DNA from 2 places in the Rouxiella sp. T17 genome. Region 2 is predicted to be linked to the other one. Evidence: predicted binding sites of a transcription regulator. Region 2 holds the regulator's gene; the other holds the start of a gene.

Region 1 (10,372 bases), on a different contig from region 2:
CACGACCTCGTCGAGCCGTGGAATGCCTTGCCCCGCCAGGCTCACAGCCACTCGGTCACCAATATTAATGTCCCACTCTTTCAGTTTTGCAGGCGAACCGATGCTGACGCGAGCGACCTGTTTATCGTCGAGCATAACGGGTTGTAGTTTTAAGACGACGGAGCGTTTACCACTGCGTCCTGTCGTGATCTCAATTCCGGTGACGTCGGTCAGTTTGCGCACTACCGGATATTTCCATGCCACCGCCCAGCTCGCAGGTCGATTGCGCCACGCGCGACCTTCTGGTTCTGCCTGTTGCCGAATAACAATGCCGTCAGAGGCGAAAGGTAAAGGATGCTGATACCAGTCGTCTCGCCATTTCGCCGCCTCGGCAAAAGTCTCAACCGGCTGGGTAAACGCGGCGGTGAGCGGAAACCCCCATTCGGTGAGTCGCTGTAAACGCGCGGTCATCGTGGCGGGGCCGTCTGGCCATTCCCAGATAAAAATACCTACCTGTTCGAGAGACGCCGAGGCCTTTCGACGCATCATCGCGCCTGCAACCGTCGAGCGCGCATTCACGCCGCCGGTAATATTTTGCCGATGACCGTTCATCATCAGAAATAGCTCGCCTTGCAGCACAACCCGCTTGGCGAGGTCAGGAATAGTCTGCGGAATAGCAGGAATTGCCGCCGCTTTTGCTGTCCAATCCTGCCCCAGCAGGCCATCTCCGCGACTGAGCAAAGCAGTCAGGTGACCTCGCTGATATACCAGCGTGACGGCGATGCCATCCACTTTTGGCTGCACCCACAGGTCGGTTTTACCTTTCATCCACTGAGCCACCGCGTTTTCGGAGGCCATTTTTTTGAGTCCGGTATGAGAAACCGGATGCGGCAAGGTGGCAGAACCTGCGGGTGGCGTTGCTTCTTCCGGCGCGTTGCCCGCGCAAAGCCGCCATTTTTGCTGCTGCTCCCGCAGGCTGTCGTAGACCACGTCTTCAATTTGGCTTTCGCCCTTCAAGAAATAGGCCCTGTCCCAGCTTTCAAGTTTGGTGGTGAGCCGAGATAACTCCTGCTCGAAACGCGTCGCGCTCCAGAGCGGGCAAGATGAATCTTTCGCAACATGAATTTCTTTAACAATGGCGGTTTCAGTCGCCCCGATCCCTTTAAAAGCAATCAATGACAACAGCGTCGCGAATAAATAAAAAACGGGCAATAAATAGCGCATGACAATCTCCTCGTTGCGGCTATTCAAGGCGTTTTTATAAGTGACTGCCAGCGGGAAAATAACGTTCTCCAAGAATCCTCGGAAAGTTTTTTCCTGTTTGCATAATTGCTGTTTTTTATTGGAATAAGCCTCGCAAACAGGCCAACTTGGGCTGTTTTATCGCGATTACTTGCGTTCAAATGTGTCGGAACGCTGCACCCCAAGCGGTGAACGTGTATACTGTGCCGAAGATCACTCTTCTGTATTTCCATTTCAACCCAATCAGCTGAAACGTCATCATGGTTCAAGGCACGCTATATATTGTCTCCGCCCCCAGTGGAGCAGGTAAATCAAGTCTGATTCAGGCTTTACTAAAAACTCAACCGCTCTACGACACGCAGGTCTCGATTTCTCACACCACTCGCCCCATGCGACCAGGCGAGAAACACGGCGAGCACTATTTCTTCGTGTCGAAAGAAGAATTCCGCGAGTTGATTGAGCATGACGACTTTTTAGAACACGCTGAGGTATTCGGTAACTATTACGGCACGTCACGTAAAGCTATCGAGCAGGTTTTATCTACGGGTGTCGATGTCTTTCTGGATATCGACTGGCAGGGTGCCAAGCAAATCCGTGAGCGCATGCCTCATGCACGCAGCATCTTTGTGCTGCCGCCGTCGAAAGACGAGCTTGACCGCCGCCTGCGTGGCCGTGGACAAGACAGCGAAGAAGTCATCGCCAAACGTATGGCGCAGGCCGTGGCCGAAATAACGCACTACGTTGAATACGACTATTTAATTGTGAATGATGATTTTGATCTGGCTTTGCTGGACCTTAAAACCATTATTCGTGCAGAACGTCTTCGTCTGGGCCGTCAAAAGCTCCGTCATGACGGATTAATCACCAAACTATTGGCAGACTGAAGTCACTTTCAGTATTATGCCCAGTCTTTCGTCACCCTGTGGAGTAGCACATATATGGCACGCGTAACTGTTCAAGACGCTGTAGAAAAAATTGGTAACCGTTTTGACCTGGTGTTGGTGGCTGCTCGTCGCGCACGCCAGCTGCAATCTGGTGGTAAAGATCCACTGGTCGCTGAAGAAAACGACAAGTTCACTGTTATTGCCCTGCGTGAAATCGAAGAAGGTCTGATCACAAACCAGATCCTCGACGCTCGCGATCGTCAGGAGCAAAAAGACCAGGAAGCCAACGAGATGCAAGCGGTTACTGCTATCGCTGAAGGCCGTCGTCCTACTTAATCAGCGGGTCTAACTTGTACATCTTTGAAAGCCTGAATCAGCTGATTCAAAAATACCTGCCAGAGGACCAGATCAAGCGCCTCGTGCAGGCATACCTCGTTGCGCGGGATGCGCACGAGGGTCAGACACGCTCGAGCGGTGAGCCTTACATTACTCACCCGGTAGCCGTGGCCTGCATATTAGCTGAAATGCGACTCGACCACGAAACGTTGATGGCTGCGTTGCTTCATGACGTCATTGAAGACACGCCCGCAACCTATCAAGACATGGAACAGTTGTTTGGCAAGAGCGTTGCCGAACTGGTTGAAGGGGTTTCAAAGCTCGACAAGCTGAAGTTCCAGGATAAAAAAGAAGCGCAGGCGGAGAACTTCCGCAAGATGATTATGGCGATGGTGCAAGACATCCGCGTCATTTTGATCAAACTCGCTGACCGTACCCATAATATGCGCACGCTGGGCTCTTTGCGCCCGGATAAACGTCGCCGCATTGCCCGTGAAACGCTGGAAATTTACAGTCCTCTGGCGCACAGGCTGGGTATACATCACCTTAAAACCGAGCTCGAAGAGCTGGGCTTTGAGGCGCTGTACCCCAATCGCTATCGCGTTATCAAAGAAGTGGTGAAAGCTGCGCGTGGTAACCGAAAAGAGATGATTCAAAAAATCCTCTCGGAGATTGAGGGACGTCTGACCGAAGCCGGCATCCAATGTCGCGTGAGCGGACGTGAAAAACACCTCTATTCTATTTATCTTAAGATGCACCTGAAAGAGCAGCGTTTCCATTCGATTATGGATATCTACGCGTTTCGGGTGATCGTTAAAGAACTTGATACCTGCTATCGCGTTCTCGGTCAGGCGCACAGCCTTTACAAGCCTCGTCCGGGGCGGGTTAAAGACTATATTGCCATCCCGAAAGCCAACGGCTATCAGTCTCTGCACACCTCCCTGATTGGTCCGCACGGCGTGCCTGTCGAGGTGCAAATCCGTACCGAAGATATGGATCAAATGGCAGAGATGGGGGTTGCGGCGCACTGGGCTTATAAAGAGAACGGCGAGAGCAACGGCACGACGGCGCAAATTCGTGCCCAACGCTGGTTGCAGAGCCTGCTTGAGCTTCAGCAGAGCGCGGGTAACTCGTTCGAATTCATCGAGAGCGTTAAATCCGACCTCTTCCCCGATGAAATTTACGTCTTTACGCCGGAAGGTCGCATCGTCGAGCTGCCTGCTGGAGCAACGCCGGTCGACTTCGCTTACGCCGTGCACACCGATATCGGTCATGCCTGCGTTGGCGCGCGTGTCGACAGACAGCCTTATCCGCTTTCGCAGCCGCTGACCAGCGGACAGACTATTGAAATCATCACGGCTCCGGGCGCACGTCCGAATGCGGCGTGGTTGAACTTCGTGGTCAGCTCGCGCGCACGCGCAAAAATTCGCCAGATGCTGAAAAACCTCAAGCGCGACGACTCTGTGTCGTTGGGTCGCCGTTTGTTGAATCACGCGCTGGGTAGCGGACGCAAACTGACTGACCTGCCGCCGGAAAACATCAAGAAAGAGCTTGATCGCATGAAGCTCCACGCGATGGATGACCTGCTGGCCGAAATCGGCTTGGGTAATGCCATGAGTCTGGTGGTGGCTAAAAATCTGATGGGCGACCAGTCTTCCATGGCGACTTCAGGTTCTCGCAATCTGCCAATTAAAGGCGCAGACGGCGTGCTGATCACCTTCGCCAAGTGCTGTCGTCCGATTCCGGGCGACCCGATTATTGCGCACGTCAGTCCGGGCAAAGGTCTGGTGGTTCACCATGAATCTTGCCGAAACATCCGTGGCTATCAGAAAGAGCCCGAGAAGTTTATGGCGGTCGAATGGGACAATCAGGAAACCGAGCAGGAGTTTATCGCCGAGATTAAAGTTGATATGTTCAACCATCAGGGCGGTCTGGCGAATCTGACGGCGGCGATTAACGCGGCGCAGTCTAATATCCAGAGCCTGAGCAGCGAAGAAAAAGACGGTCGCGTTTACAGCGCATTTATTCGCCTGAGCACCCGCGACCGCGTACATCTGGCTAACATTATGCGCAAGATTCGTATTATGCCGGATGTGATTAAAGTCACCCGAAACAGAAACTGATCCCATGACTCCAGAACGTTATGCGCGCATTCAAGAAATGCTGGCGGCTCGCCAACCTGACCTGACCGTTTGTATGGAGCAGGTGCACAAGCCGCATAACGTTTCGGCCGTGATTCGAACTGCCGATGCTGTCGGCGTCAATGAAGTGCATGCCGTTTGGCCAACCAGCAAAATGCGCACCCAAGGCTCTTTTGCCGCCGGTGCCAACAGCTGGGTTCAGGTTAAGACGCATAAAACTATTCAAGACGCCGTAGCCAAAATGAAGGCGATGGGCATGCAGGTTCTGGCGACTAATCTGTCTGAAAAAGCGGTCGATTTTCGCGAGATTGATTACACCCTTCCTACCTGCATTTTGCTGGGCCAAGAGAAAACCGGCATTACCCCAGAAGCTCTAGCGTTGGCCGACAGCGATATTATTATCCCGATGGTCGGCATGGTGCAGTCGTTAAACGTTTCTGTAGCCTCGGCGCTTATCCTTTATGAAGCCCAGCGTCAGCGGCAAAATGCCGGCATGTACGCGCGTAAAACCAGCCTGTTAAAAGAGAAAGAGCAGCAACGCCTGCTGTTCGAAGGGGGTTATCCGGTGCTTGCCAACGTTGCGCTACGAAAAAAACTGCCTCGCCCACTGATTGACGACACCGGCAAAATTGTTGCCGATGACGAGTGGTGGGCCGCAATGCAAATGACGGTTGTCAGATGAAGGGCCGCCTGCTGGATGCCGTCCCGCTCACGTCACTCTCTGGCGTTGGCGCAAGTCAGGCGGAAAAGCTCGCAAAAATCGGCCTCGAAACCATTCAGGATCTGCTGCTTCATTTGCCTTTGCGCTATGAAGACCGCACCCGCCTTTACGCAATAAACGACTTACTGCCCAATATTTTTGCCACCGTTGAAGGTGAAGTTCTGCGCACGGACATCAGCTTTGGCCGTCGTCGCATGCTCACCTGTCAGATAAGCGATGGCACGGGCCTGCTGACTCTTCGTTTCTTCAATTTCAACGCGGCAATGAAAAACAGCCTGGCGCCCGGCCGACGCGTGACGGCGTACGGCGAGATTAAACGTGGCACGATTGGCGCGGAGATTATCCATCCTGAATACCGCGTGCAGGGCGAAAACAGCGAGGTGGTTTTACAAGAATCACTGACGCCGGTTTACCCGACCACGGAGGGTATTCGTCAGGCGACGCTGCGCAAACTCACCGATCAGGCGCTGGCGTTGCTGGATACTCAGCCTATCGCCGAGCTTCTGCCGCAGGAGCTGAGCCGTTCGCTGATCCCGCTTTCGCAGGCGCTGCATCTTTTGCATCGTCCGCCTCCAGATATGCAGCTTGAGGACCTTGAAAAAGGTCAGCATCCGGCACAGCGCCGACTGATTATGGAAGAGCTGCTGGCGCATAACTTAAGCATGCTGGCGGTGCGCGCCGGTACGCAGAGTTATAAAGCGCTGCCGCTGGTGAAAGATCACCAACTGATAGACGCGTTTCTGGCGTCGCTGCCGTTTAGCCCAACCGGCGCGCAAAAACGGGTGGTCGAAGAGATTGAACACGACCTCGCGCAGGGCTATCCGATGATGCGTCTGGTGCAGGGCGACGTGGGTTCCGGCAAAACGCTGGTTGCCGCGCTGGCGGCACTTTGCGCGATCGCGCAGGGCAAGCAGGTTGGCCTGATGGCTCCCACCGAACTGCTGGCCGAACAGCACGCGAATAATTTCCGTCAGTGGTTCGAGCCGCTGGGTATTCAGGTTGGCTGGCTGGCCGGAAAGCAAAAAGGCAAGGCGCGAATTGCCCAGCAGGATGCTATCGCCAGCGGTCAGGTTTCAATGATCGTGGGCACGCACGCCATCTTCCAGGAACAGATTCAGTTCTCGGCGCTCGCGCTGGTCATCATCGACGAGCAGCACCGTTTTGGCGTCCACCAGCGTTTGGCGCTGTGGGAAAAAGGCAGGCAGCAAGGTTTTCATCCGCACCAGCTGATTATGACCGCGACGCCGATCCCCCGCACGCTCGCCATGACGGCCTATGCCGATCTCGACACCTCGGTTATCGACGAACTCCCGCCGGGCCGAACGCCGGTCACCACCGTGGCTATTGCAGACACGCGCCGAAACGACATCATCCAGCGAGTGAAAAGCGCCTGCGTCGATGAGAATCGTCAGGCTTATTGGGTGTGTACGCTGATTGAAGAGTCGGAAATGCTTGAAGCGCAGGCGGCCGAAGCGACGTGGGAAGGGCTGAAAATTGCCTTGCCGGAGCTTAATGTCGGCTTGATTCACGGCCGCATGAAAGCGCAGGAAAAGCAGGCCGTGATGGCCGCCTTCAAGCAGGGTGAAATCCAGCTGCTGGTCGCGACTACGGTCATTGAAGTGGGCGTCGACGTGCCCAATGCCAGCCTGATGATTATCGAAAACCCCGAGCGTTTGGGTCTGGCACAGCTGCACCAGCTGCGTGGCCGCGTGGGCCGTGGCGCCGTGGCCTCTCACTGCGTGCTGCTCTATAAAACGCCGCTGAGTAAAACGGCGCAAAAGCGTTTGCAGGTGTTACGCGACAGCAACGACGGCTTTGTTATCGCACAGCAGGATCTCGAAATTCGCGGTCCGGGCGAGCTGCTTGGCACCCGCCAAACCGGCAGCGCCGAGTTTAAGGTCGCCGACCTGCTGCGCGATCAGGCGATGATCCCCGAAGTTCAGCGGGTGGCGCGCCACCTTCACCAGCAATATCCCGAACACGCCAAGGCGCTCATCGAACGCTGGCTGCCGGAAAGGGTCCGCTACACCAACGCCTAACCTGCGTTAAAAGGATTTGTTCTTTCTACAGACCTCGCCTTCCCCCGCAAACACATTATTTTCAAACACTGTTTGCAAAAATTGTTTGCAGACATTGATTGCAGACATTATTCGGTCATCGCCTCGGCTGGCCTTTTTCATGCTTCCCTATCGACGATAAAGCCATAAAAATGCTATCGGCAAACGATTGCTTTTAGCCTTGATATCATGAAAAATGCCCGCTTTGTGGCTTAATGGGGTGCCAAAAGAATGCCTACACAATCTGCCGAGCCAGAGGCTCAGCTATCAGCGTCGGAAACGACCCGCAGCAGTGAACTAATTTATCGATTGGAAGATCGCCCGCCTTTGCCACAAACGCTGTTTGCGGCCTGCCAACATTTGCTGGCGATGTTTGTGGCGGTTATCACTCCCGCGCTGCTGATTTGTCAGGCATTAGGTCTGCCCGCGCAGGACACACAGCACATTATCAGCATGTCGCTGTTTGCTTCGGGTCTGGCCTCCATTTTACAGATTAAAACGTGGGGCCCGGTGGGTTCGGGCCTGCTGTCGATTCAGGGCACCAGCTTCAACTTTGTTGCACCACTGATTATGGGCGGCCTGGCGCTGAAAAATGGCGGAGCCGATGTGCCGACCATGATGGCCGCGCTGTTTGGTACGCTGATGGTCGCGTCCTGCACCGAAATTCTGCTGTCGCGCGTGCTGCATCTGGCGCGCCGCGTGATTACCCCGCTGGTTTCCGGCATCGTGGTGATGATTATCGGCCTGTCGCTTATTCAGGTTGGTTTAACCTCAATCGGCGGCGGTTATGCAGCGATGAGCGACCACACCTTTGGCGCACCTAAAAATCTCTTTTTGGCGGGCGTGGTGCTGGCGGTGATTATCCTGTTGAATCGTCAGCGTAATCCTTACCTGCGCGTTGCGTCGCTGGTGATTGCGATGGCCGTCGGCTATGTCGTTGCCTGGGCGATGGGCATGCTGCCTGCCGCCGCGCCGACCGCGGCCGCGCATCTTATCAACGTGCCGACCCCGCTTTATTACGGCCTTGGTTTTGACTGGAACCTGCTGGTTCCGCTGATGCTTATCTTTATGGTGACCTCGCTGGAAACCATCGGCGACATCACGGCGACCTCTGACGTTTCCGAACAGCCGGTTAGCGGCCCGGTTTATATGAAACGCATCAAAGGCGGCGTGCTGGCAAACGGCCTTAACTCGATGCTCTCGGCAGTGTTCAACACCTTCCCGAACTCCTGCTTTGGTCAGAATAATGGCGTTATTCAGCTGACCGGCGTGGCCAGCCGTTATGTCGGTTTTGTGGTTGCGCTGATGCTCATCGTGCTGGGCCTTTTCCCGGCGGTAGCGGGCTTTGTGCAGCATATTCCGGAGCCGGTTCTGGGCGGCGCGACCATCGTGATGTTCGGCACCATCGCGGCTTCGGGCGTGCGTATCGTGTCGAGAGAACGATTAAATCGTCGCGCAATCATGATCATGGCGCTGTCGCTGGCCGTCGGCATGGGCGTTTCGCAGCAGCCGCTGATTTTGCAGTTTGCGCCGGACTGGCTCAAAACCCTGCTCTCTTCGGGCATTGCGGCGGGCGGGATCACGGCTATCGTGCTGAATCTGCTCTTCCCGCGCGAACCTTAACGCGCAACAGGGCATCAATAACGGCGGCAGGGTCACTCCTCCCGCCGTTTTTTATTGCCGTTTACATGGTAACCTGTTGAGAACGAGTGCCGATTACGGCATAAACATCTTTACGATTTCCGCTCCCACGGACATGGATTTAAACGATGAAATTTCTCGGTAGATTGCTGCTGACAATCATTCTGTTGTTGGTTTTAGTGCTGGTCATATTCTACGTATTTCTGCAAACGCGCTGGGCGGCGGGCTCGATTAGCCGCTGGGTGACTGAAAACAGTGAATATCGCCTGTCGATTAGCAAGATTGATCACGACTGGTCTTCGCCGTCGCGCCTGAGCCTTTCCGGCGTGAAGTTTGCCGAGAAAAATCAGCCCGACGTGCTCGATGCCGCCGAGGTCGATCTCGACCTTGATTGGGCACAAATCACCGAGCCGCGCACCTTCGACCGCGTGGTGTTGGTTAACGGAACCCTTAATCTTTCGCCGCAATCGCTGAACCTGCCGCTGAAGGCCAATACGCTGCAACTGAGCAATATCGCGCTGAGTGGCGGGCTTGAGCAGTGGAAGGTCGAGGGCAAAAACGTTAATGCCGGTATCTCGCCGTGGCAGCCAACGTCCGGCGCCGTGTTAGGCAACAATGCGCAGTTTCAACTTAGCGCCGACACGCTGGCGCTGGATGATATTCCTGCTCAAAACGTGTTGATTCGGGGCCAAATCGATAACAAGCAGCTGACGTTAAGCAACTTTGGCGCGGATGTTTCGCGTGGCGAACTGACGGGCAAAGCGAGCCGCAGCGCCGATGGCAGCTGGACACTGGATAATCTGCGGTTGAGCAATGTCAGGCTGCAAAGCGCGCAGCCAATCAGTACGTTTTGGCAGGAATTTATCAAGCTGCCGAAGGTCGATATCAAGCGTTTCGACCTGATCGACGCCCGTCTTCAGGGACAAAACTGGTCAATCAGCGATTTGGATATGACGGTTACCGACGTCACGCTGCAAAAGGGAGACTGGCAAAGTAGCGACGGCCAGCTTTCTATGAACGCCACCGACCTGATTAACGGTAATCTGCATTTCAGCGATCCGAATCTGAATCTCGACTTTTCGCCGCAGGGCATCGCCATTCGCCAGTTCGGCACGCGTTGGGAAGGCGGCCTGTTGCGCACTTCAGGGAACTGGATCCGCGCGTCGCATAATCTTGAGCTTGACCAGCTGAGCGTCGCGTCGCTGGAATATACGCTGCCGGAAAACTGGCGTCAGCTGTGGCTCGATCAACTGCCAGACTGGCTGTCGGACGTGTCGGTGGCGAAGTTTACCGCCAATCGAAACCTGATCATCGATATCTCGCCCGACGCGCCTTTCCAGATAACCGGACTCGACGGTTTCGGCACCAATC
Region 2 (10,372 bases):
GCAGCTACATTGCCAACCCGGATTTGGTTGAGCGCCTGAAAAGCCATGCGCCATTGAACGAACCACAGCCAGAAACCTTCTACGGCGGCGGCGCGCAGGGTTACACGGATTATCCTACTTTATAAAGAAGCCGATTGGCAATGAGGCGGATGCTTACAGACTGTGCAGTTGGCCGGTCGCGTACAGACAAAGCCGCCTCATTGCGCTAGTCTAGTATCAATAGAATTAAATGAGAAACAGAGGATATTATGCGTTTACTCCATACCATGATCCGCGTTGGCGACATGCCACGCTCAGTGAAGTTTTACACCGAAATCCTTGGCATGCGCGTTTTGCGCACCAGCAAGAATGAAGAATACAAATACGATTTGACCTTCGTCGGCTATGAAGACGAAAGCAAAGGCGCAGTCATCGAGCTGACCTACAACTACGGCGTTGACAGCTACGATCACGGCACCGCGTTTGGTCACTTGGCGCTGGGCGTTGATGACGTTGCGCAAACCTGCGAAGACATTCGTAAAGCCGGCGGCAGCGTCGTGCGTGAAGCGGGTCCGGTAAAAGGCGGTTCCACTATTATCGCTTTCGTTGAAGATCCAGACGGTTACAAAATCGAACTGATCCAGTCCGAACACGTCGGTCACGGCTTGGGCAACTAAGTCTGCGGATTGTTGGACTCAAGGGCGCATCTCCTGCGCCCTTTTTTCTTTTTCCACTCCTTCCTGCATCTGGCCGGAATTTTTGCCATAATGCGCGCTGAATTCGTTTAAAGATAAGATAACAATGGCTGAAAAAAGTGACGTTAACGCCCTGAAAGGTCGTTTCCGCGGGTTTTATCCTGTGGTAATAGATGTAGAAACCGCCGGGTTTAATTCCCAGACTGATGCCCTGCTCGAAATAGCCGCCGTCACGTTAAAAATGGACGACGAAGGCTGGCTGCAAAACGATGAAACGCTGCATTTCCACGTCGAGCCTTTTGAAGGGTCGATCCTGCATCCTGAAGCGCTGGCGTTCAACGGCATCGATCCGACCAATCCGCTGCGTGGCGCGGTCAGCGAATATGACGCGCTGCATGCGATTTTCAAGGGGATCCGCAAGGGTATGAAGGAGCAGGACTGCAACCGCGCAATTATCGTGGCGCACAATGCCAACTTTGATCACAGCTTCCTGATGGCCGCCGCCGAACGTGCGGGCTTGAAACGTAACCCTTTCCACCCGTTTGCCACTTTTGATACCGCCGCGCTGAGCGGATTGGTGCTGGGTCAAACCGTGCTGGCCAAAGCCTGCATTGCAGCGGGCATGCCGTTCGACAGTTCACAGGCGCACTCCGCGCTGTATGACACCGAGCAGACCGCGCATTTATTCTGCGAGCTGGTCAATCGCTGGAAACGTTTGGGTGGCTGGCCACTGCCTATCGCCGCAGATGAAGATGAAATCGACGCCAACGCTGAATAACGACTAAAAGCACGGCTTAAAACAATAAAAAAAGAGCGGCTATCGAATATCGATGCCGCTCTTTTGTTTTGCCTTGAAGCATTCCCCTAAAAAGGGAGGAATGCTTATTCTGGCTGCTGTTCTTCGTTGGTCTTGTACTTCTCGGCCGTCTCTTTGATCAGCTGCTGCAGTTCGCCGCGCTGATACATTTCGATCACGATATCACAGCCACCGACCAGCTCACCGTCTACCCACAGCTGCGGGAAGGTTGGCCAGTTGGCGAATTTTGGCATTTCTGCGCGGATATCCGGGTTCAGCAGGATATCAACGTAGGCAAAACGCTCGCCGCAGGCTGACAGCGCCTGAACGGCCTGAGCAGAGAAGCCGCAGCTTGGCAGCTTTGGTGAGCCTTTCATGTAAAGCAGGATTGGGTTTTCGGAAACCTGCTGCTGAATTTTTTCAATAGTAGTGGTCATTTTCTTGCTTCCTCAAGCCATTAATTGGCTGTCACGGTCATTACTCAATCCAGGGAAAACCTGATCAACTGTCTGCCATTGTAACGATGGCAGCTCGCGGATAAAAACGCTATTTTTTGCAGGGTCTTTATCGCGTAAGTTAATGCATCACGGTAATGTCGGTGATAGTATCCCTGATTGCCAAAACAGTGCAAAACTAAAGATTCAAATAGAATAACATTTTTATTCTGTGACTTTAACCCAAAGGATCCTGACGGGATCTTTTTGGTAACGTCGGTATAAGCCCCTGAATCTCGGTTAATTTTGCAGCATCATAGTTCATATTTCAGCCGAAAAAAAAGTTATTAACTTTTTCTCACAATATGAATTAGAATCGAAGCAATTCGTGCTGTTTTGTCTCCCGCTTTTGGGGAATACTGGGACATCTTTTGATGTTTAACTTCGGCCTAATATTGGTAGCGACGCCATGCGTTTAATGTTTACGCTTTTTGTGCTGCTGTTTACCCAGCTCTTTTTAAATTTGGCGCATGCTTCGCCAAGCAGTCGTGTTTCCGTGCAGCAGGCGGAAAAACATATTAATCAGGCAAAACCTGATGAGCGACGAAAGCGAAAGGTCGTCGCCCGAAGCAGTAAAAAGACGAAAACGGTTCCCGTTAAAGAGCAGACTAAAGCGAAAGAACACGGCAAAAGTAAAACCCGCGTGCAGGCGAAGAGCAAAATTGCTCATCAACATCCTATCAGCACCAAGCTGGTAAGAAACAAAGCCGAAAAGCCGAAGAAAGAGATAACTTCTATTACCCGTTCTGTTGCCTCCACCACTAACGTGTTGTGCGCGACAGAAACGAAAAAGAGCTATGGCCGACATCGAAAGCATAAAGCCAAAGCCGATACCTGTGCCCCGCTGACTTTGAGCGCCGCACACAAGAAAAAGTATTTGCACGCTAAAGAAACCGCGATGAACAAGCTGATGCACCAGGTCGGCAAACCTTATCGCTGGGGCGGAACCTCGCCAAATACCGGTTTCGATTGCAGTGGTCTGGTCTATTACGCGTATAAAGATTTAATGCGTATCAAGATGCCACGTACCGCCAACGAGATGTACCATTTACGCGACGCAGCCCCTATTGCTCGCGGTGAGCTTGAATCCGGAGATTTAGTCTTCTTCCGTATTTCCAAGCGCGGCGCAGCGGACCACGTAGGCGTTTATGTCGGTAACGGCAAATTTATTCAGTCGCCACGTACTGGTGAAGACATCAAAATCAGTTATCTGGCCGATAACTACTGGCAAGACCATTATGTTGGTGCTCGCCGAGTGATGACGCCAAAAACGATTCGTTAAATAATGATTTCTCGCTTAACACCTGTGAATAGCATTTAACGAATGGTTTACCCCGAATCGCCTTCCAGCCCTAACAGGCAATATGGCTAAAGCGGGCGCAGAAAGAAAATAGACAAGGGCGATTTCTTTAATAGGAAATCGCCCTTTTCACTTTTAGCGCCGCCTGCTTTGGTTTTATTGCGCAACAAAACTCTTAAATAGGCCAATTTGCGCATCAAGTTAAAGGGAAAGCACAAATTTGGCTTTCCCTTTATAACGATATAAGAGAAAATTAGCGGTTACCACGCTGTGTGCCCGGTCTTAGCTGTCCGACGCTTCTTTCAGGCCTTCCTGAAACTCCCCAACGATTCGACTGCCTAAAATGATTTGAGCAGTGGAATGCACGCAGGCAAACGATTAACAAAAAACTAACGTGCTGAAAAGGGTTAGTTCAGGAGTGATTTTTACATGGCCACGATCAAAGATGTCGCTAAGCGCGCTGGTGTTTCGACTACAACCGTGTCGCACGTCATCAATAAAACCCGTTTCGTCGCCGAAGAAACCAAAGCCGCTGTCCGCGCTGCCATTAAAGATCTGCACTATTCGCCGAGTGCCGTCGCGCGCAGCCTGAAGGTTAACAACACCAAGACTATCGGCCTGCTGGCAACCTCAAGCGAGGCGCCCTACTTTGCCGAAGTGATTGAAGCGGTTGAAAATAGCTGCTTTGCCAAGGGTTACACCCTGATTTTGTGCAACTCGCACAATGATTTTGAAAAGCAAAAAGCCTATTTGCAGATGCTGGCGCAAAAACGCGTCGATGGCCTGCTGGTCATGTGCGCAGAATATCCTGCCGAGCTGCTGGCGATGCTCGAAGAGTATCGTTCGATTCCCATGGTTGTCATGGATTGGGGCGAGGCGAAAAACGATTTTACCGACTCGATTATTGATAACGCCTTTGAAGGCGGTTATCTGGCGGGCCGTTATTTGATCGAACGCGGTCACCGCGACATTGGCGCTATTCCGGGCCAGCTTAATCGCAACACCGGCGGCGGTCGTTATCGCGGATTTTTAAAAGCCATGAACGAAGCCAACATTGCCGTGCGCGATGAATGGGTCGTTCAGGGCGATTTCGAGCCAGAGTCCGGTTATCAGGCGATGCAAAAGATCTTGAATCAGAAGCAGCGGCCGACGGCGATTTTCTGTGGTGGTGACGTTATGGCAATGGGCGCGATTTGCGCCGCCGACGAAATGGGCCTGCGCGTTCCACAGGACATTTCGGTGATTGGCTATGACAACGTGCGCAACGCGCGTTATTTCTCACCGGCGTTAACCACCGTCCACCAGCCGAAAGAGCGACTGGGCGAAATGGCTTTCACCATGTTGCTCGACAGAATCATCAGCAAACGCGAGATTCAGCAGACCATTGAAGTGAAACCGAAGCTGGTAGAAAGACGCTCTGTGGTCGATGGTCCGTTTATCGACTATCGTCGTTAAAAGTTATTTATCAGATTAACCCCCTAAACGCCTACCTTGTAGGCGTTTTTTTTATTTAAAGCCTTTTTATACGGAACAGCCTACCGCAACCACTCTTTATTTAACGTCTCGCTGTCGCCCAAATAATTGAGCAGCCAATCCAGTGCCGGAGAGTGATTGCGCTGATCCCACGTCAGGCAACACGGGCTTTCCGGAAAACCACTGGCTAAATCGAGCACCGCCAGCTGCTGTTTTGCAATCCACGTTTCCACCATGTGAACGGGCAGCATGCCGACACACAGCCCTTCACACAGGCAATCGATGGCACAGGTCCAGTCCGGCACCACTAAACGGCGCTGGTTATCGAGTGTCCAGGTGTCGCGCTTAGGCAGATTTCTTGAAGTATCTTCAATACACAGCGCAGGATAAGGGCGAAGCGCGTCATCGTTAAGCGCCAGCTTAAGCTGTGCCAACGGATGTTCGGCGCTGACTACACAATGCCACGGCAAGGTGCCCATATCTCGGAAGCTAAAACGCCCGCCCACCGGCACCGCGCTGGTCGCGCCAATCGCCACGTCGGCGCGATCGTCGGCCAGCGCGTCCCACACGCCGTTAAAAACTTCGCCCTGAATGAGCAGCTCCGTATCGGGAAAGGCGCGGTAAAAATCCACCACCAGCTGGCGCACGCGCGCCGGTTTAACGATGCGATCCACCGCCACGCGCAGCTGTCCGCTCCAGCCGTTGGCAATCTGCTGACACTGACGCCGGGTTGAGAGCATTTTTTTGATAAGCACCCGCGCTTCTTCAACGAAAAGCCGCCCTGAAGGGGTTAATTCCACGTCGCGATGCCGCCTTTCGAACAGCGGCACCGCCAGCCATTCTTCAAGCTGGCGCACCTGATAACTGATCGCCGAGGGCACGCGATTCAGCTCTTGAGCCGCCGCGGTAAAGCTGCCGTTCCGCGCGACGGCGTCGACGACTTCCAGTGAATATTCTGACCACATAACCGGTTCCTCGCGACGCCTGAAAAGGCCGCCCTCTGCTTTCAAAATTTTTGAATCGATGGTGCAAATATTAGCGTTTCACAACCGCCGCGCCAAGCAGATAAACTGCGCGCTCTTAACTTTTCGCTTTTAGCACATTCACTCCCAAATTCTGTCCCTACAACAGTTTTGGCTACGTTTACGCATTACAAGAGAACATCATGAAACCTTCATTTGGATTTTTACTTTATTTGGCGGGTCTGAGCATGCTCGGATTTTTGGCCACCGACATGTATCTGCCGGCCTTCGGTTATATGCAAGAAAGCCTTGATGCCTCGCCCGGCGCAATTAGCTCGAGCCTGAGCGTTTTTCTAGCGGGTTTTGCGGCCGCGCAGCTGATTTGGGGGCCATTGTCAGACAAGTTTGGTCGGAAACCTATCCTGCTGGCGGGTTTGGGGCTGTTTACCTTCGGCTGTCTCGGCATGATTTGGGTGCAAAGCACCGAGCTGCTGCTGGCGCTGCGTTTCGTGCAGGCCGTGGGCGTTTGTGCGGCGGCGGTAAGCTGGCAGGCGCTGGTGGTTGACCGCTATTCCGCGCAGGTTGCCAAACGCACTTTTGCCAGCATCATGCCGCTGGTCGCGCTTTCCCCCGCGCTTGCCCCACTGGTCGGTGCCTGGGTTTTGAATCACTTTAACTGGCGCGTGATTTTCGCCCTGCTGTTAGTTCTGGGCGCGTTGCTGCTGTTCTTCACGCTGACCTTAAAAGAAACGCGTAAAGCAAGCGGGCAAAAAAATTCATCACAAAGTGGGATCGGCAGCATGTTAGCCTCGCCGGTCTATAGCGGTAACGTATTGATTTACGCCGCCAGCTCGGCGGGTTTCTTTGCCTGGCTGACCGGCTCACCCTTTATTCTGGGTGAAATGGGCTATGGCGCATCGGCCATTGGTTTAAGCTATGTGCCTCAAACGATTGCATTTTTACTCGGCGGTTATGGATGTCGCGCGCTTATCGGCAAAATTGATGGCGCTCGCCTGCTGCCTTGGCTATTAGTGGGCTATGCGGTCAGCGTTATTTCATTATTCCTGATTGCCACACTCACCACGGCGCCATTATTAGCCTTGCTGATTCCGTTCTGCTTTATGGCTTTCATGAACGGTGCCTGTTATCCGATTGTGGTGGCGAACGCATTGATGCCCTTCCCGGCAAATACCGGCAAGGCTGCCGCGCTGCAAAATACTCTGCAATTAGGATTATGTTTTATTGCCAGCATGCTGGTCTCGACATTTATTGCCCAACCTTTGCTGGCGACGGTCACAGTGATGTTATCGACGGTAGGATTAATGGTATTGGGATATAGATTGACGAAGAAAGTGGCAAAACAGAAGTCCAGACATCCAGAAGCAAAGCATGCTAATTGACTGCTAAAAAATCATAGCAAACAGTGAGTTGAACAATAGGTGCGCCTGCGAATATTTAATATTGAGAATGCTGGCAGGCGAGCTTATACTCAATTCAACAAAATAAAATAACACTTTTACAAAACTTTTATCACAAGCAACTTTTGGGCGCGGGCATCGCGTCACATTAATAGTACAAGGATGTTTCACCGTGGCGTTAAACCGTCAGGTGTCCTTCGTATTTTCCTCTGTTCATAGTCGTATATCAGGCAAGACGGATCCTTTCGTCTGTTCTCATTAGATCTGCCAGGCGTTCCTATTTGTTAATGGGTTAAATAACTTGGCTGGTTAAATAAGTTGGCTGGTTAATAAGTCAGAAGAGAAAAGTGATGGAGAAGCTATGAGTACATCGTGCGTAGAAGATCTAAGTATTCAAGACAATCAGTGGTACCGCATCGCAAGCGAAATGTTAAGAATGGCTGGCATCGAGGTTAATGGTTCCCGCCCTTTTGACATTACCGTAAAAAATCCCGATTTTTTTAAACGTGTCCTGCAGGAAGGTTCGCTCGGTTTGGGTGAAAGCTACATGGACGGCTGGTGGGAATGTGAAAGACTCGACATTTTCTTCCAACGCGTTGTTGCCGCTGGCCTTGAGAGCAAACTTCCGCATCATTTAAAGGACACCCTTCGCATTGCAGCAGCAAGACTGACCAACCTTCAATCCAGAAAACGTGCCTGGATCGTCGGTAAAGAACATTACGACCTCGGTAACGATCTGTTCAGTAAAATGCTCGACCCCTACATGCAATATTCCTGCGGCTATTGGAAAGACGCCACCACGCTTGAACAAGCGCAGGAAGCCAAGCTGAAAATGATTTGCGATAAACTGCAACTGCAACCGGGTCAGCGCCTGCTCGACATCGGCTGTGGCTGGGGTGGATTAGCGGAATATGCCGCGCGCAACTATGGCGTGAGCGTTTTCGGCGTGACTATTTCGGCCGAACAGCAAAAAATGGCTCAGCAACGCTGCGAAGGTCTCGACGTGACTATCCTGTTACAGGATTATCGCGACCTCGACGACCAGTTTGATCGCATCGTGTCGGTCGGCATGTTCGAGCATGTGGGTCCGAAAAACTATCAGACCTATTTCAACGTGGTTAAACACAATCTCAAGCCCGACGGCCTGTTCCTGCTGCACACCATCGGCGCCAATAAAACCGATCTCAACGTCGATCCGTGGATTGATAAATATATTTTCCCTAACGGCTGTCTGCCGTCGGTTAAGCATATTGCTCAATACACCGAAGGGTTGTTCGTCATGGAAGACTGGCACAATATTGGCTCGGATTACGACCACACGCTGATGGCCTGGTATGAGCGTTTCCTGCAAGCCTGGCCTACGATTGCCGATAACTATTCAAGCCGCTTTTACCGGATGTTCTCCTACTATCTGAACGCCTGCGCCGGGGCATTCCGCGCGCGCGACATTCAGCTTTGGCAGGTAGTATTGAGTCCGAACGGCGTTGAAGGCGGGATCCGCGTGCCGCGTTAAACCTAAGTTTTAACTAGCTTTTTTTATTTATTTGGGTTCTACACATTAGCTGCTGCAACAAAAAAGCCGAAGGCGACGTTAATTGCCCTCGGCTTTTTATTGGCTCTTTTTTATCACTCAGCGTCGTGATGTTGCTGCTCGGCCAGCGCGGCGGCGGCGGCCTGTGCTGCTTCACGGCTGGCAAGCACCCGCTCTACGGTATCGACAATGGCCTGAGTTTGCGGGTCAATCTCGATATTAATCTTGTCGCCGAGACGTTTATTGCCAAGCGTGGTGCGCTCCAGCGTTTCAGGAATTAAATGTACGCAAAAACGCGTTGGCGTGACTTCGCCGACGGTCAAACTGATGCCATCGATGCCCACGTAACCTTTATGCAGAATATATTTCATGTAATCAGGATGCGGCAGGCGGAACCAGATTTGACGATTATTTTCTGAAGTTAAAATCTTTTGTACTTCTGCCGTACAAACAATGTGGCCTGACATCAAATGTCCGCCAATTTCGTCATCAAAACGGGCTGCACGTTCAATATTAATTTCATCACCAATCTGAAGTTCGCCCAGATTGGTCAGTCGCAGCGTCTCTTTAATCAGATCAAAGCTCACCAGATCGTCTTCAACTTTGGTCACCGTCAGGCAGCAGCCGTTGTGGGCCACGGAAGCGCCCAGCGCCAGATTCGGCAGCAGTTCGGCCGGCAATTTCACCACGTGGGTTCTGAAATTAGGTTTTTCGTCGATGGACACTAGCGTGCCTTTGCCCTGCACAATTCCGGTAAACATAACGCGCGCCTCGCAAATTCAATTTAATTACTTCAGATGATGCTAATAAGTTTGCCGTACTTCCTCACGAAAGCCAAATTCAATACGGGTCCAAACGTGCTGCGCGGTATAAAATGTTTCCAGATGAAGATTGCATGACACTTAAGCATGCGATTGGCTTAACCTGCATGACAAGGTACAATCTTTCAGCAATTTTCCGTTATGTTCTATTTATTTAGAATAGGTTCCCTCTGTTTACAACACAGAGCGTTGATTGAAAGATAATGAAACCCTCTGGAAATAACGTCGCCGCTGAGTGACGGTTCCGCTTATTAATTATTAATGACTATAAAAGGTGTAATGCGTGCAGAAGTACCTTACAGAAGCGCGTAGTTTATTGGCTCTCGCTATCCCCGTTATTCTTGCCCAGATTGCGCAAACAGCAATGGGTGTTGTCGACACCATAATGGCAGGATCGGTGAGCGCGACCGATATGGCTGCGGTTGCCGTCGGGACCTCGATTTGGTTACCGGCGATTTTATTTGGACACGGCCTGCTGCTGGCCCTCACCCCGACCGTTGCCCATTTAAACGGCGCCGGACGACGTGACAAAATCGGCGATCAGGTGCAGCAAGGTTTCTGGCTGGCCGGTGGCGTTTCGCTGCTGGTGATGGTGGTTATCTATAATTGCGACCTGATGATTGGCCTGATGCACAACATCGATCCGCTGCTTAAAGAGAAAGCCATTGGCTATCTGCGGGCGATTATGTGGGGCGCGCCGGGCTATCTGTTCTTCCAGGTATTACGTGACCAGTGCGAAGGCCTGTCGAAAACCAAGCCGGGCATGGTGTTCGGCTTTATCGGGCTGCTGGTCAATATTCCGGTTAACTACATCTTTATTTATGGCAAGTTTGGCGCGCCTGCGCTGGGCGGCGTGGGCTGTGGCGTAGCAACCGGCACCGTTTATTGGGTGATGTTTATCAT

Evidence for each region. The regulator PurR, encoded in region 2, represses purine synthesis genes. The targets are predictions, from matches to a motif close to CANGCAAACGTTTGCNTG.
Region 1: a site for PurR is predicted at 7,519-7,536, ahead of SC206_RS01440 (nucleobase:cation symporter-2 family protein). Genes of this name have one in related genera too.

What each region holds. Positions count from the first base shown of each region.
Region 1 is NZ_JAWUEA010000007.1:30,361-40,732, reverse strand. Features, by position in the region: gene ligB (NAD-dependent DNA ligase LigB) at 1-1,203, opposite strand, end outside; gene gmk (guanylate kinase) at 1,482-2,105, shown strand; gene rpoZ (DNA-directed RNA polymerase subunit omega) at 2,160-2,441, shown strand; gene spoT (bifunctional GTP diphosphokinase/guanosine-3',5'-bis pyrophosphate 3'-pyrophosphohydrolase) at 2,456-4,564, shown strand; gene trmH (tRNA (guanosine(18)-2'-O)-methyltransferase TrmH) at 4,569-5,264, shown strand; gene recG (ATP-dependent DNA helicase RecG) at 5,261-7,342, shown strand; gene SC206_RS01440 (nucleobase:cation symporter-2 family protein) at 7,592-8,983, shown strand; gene SC206_RS01435 (AsmA family protein) at 9,130-10,372, shown strand, end outside.
Region 2 is NZ_JAWUEA010000041.1:1,255-11,626, reverse strand. Features, by position in the region: gene SC206_RS19350 (alkene reductase) at 1-125, shown strand, start outside; gene gloA (lactoylglutathione lyase) at 249-656, shown strand; gene rnt (ribonuclease T) at 781-1,452, shown strand; gene SC206_RS19335 (Grx4 family monothiol glutaredoxin) at 1,557-1,907, opposite strand; gene SC206_RS19330 (C40 family peptidase) at 2,374-3,246, shown strand; gene purR (HTH-type transcriptional repressor PurR) at 3,694-4,719, shown strand; gene punR (DNA-binding transcriptional activator PunR) at 4,800-5,702, opposite strand; gene punC (purine nucleoside transporter PunC) at 5,903-7,099, shown strand; gene cfa (cyclopropane fatty acyl phospholipid synthase) at 7,479-8,630, shown strand; gene SC206_RS19305 (riboflavin synthase subunit alpha) at 8,744-9,409, opposite strand; gene SC206_RS19300 (MATE family efflux transporter) at 9,753-10,372, shown strand, end outside.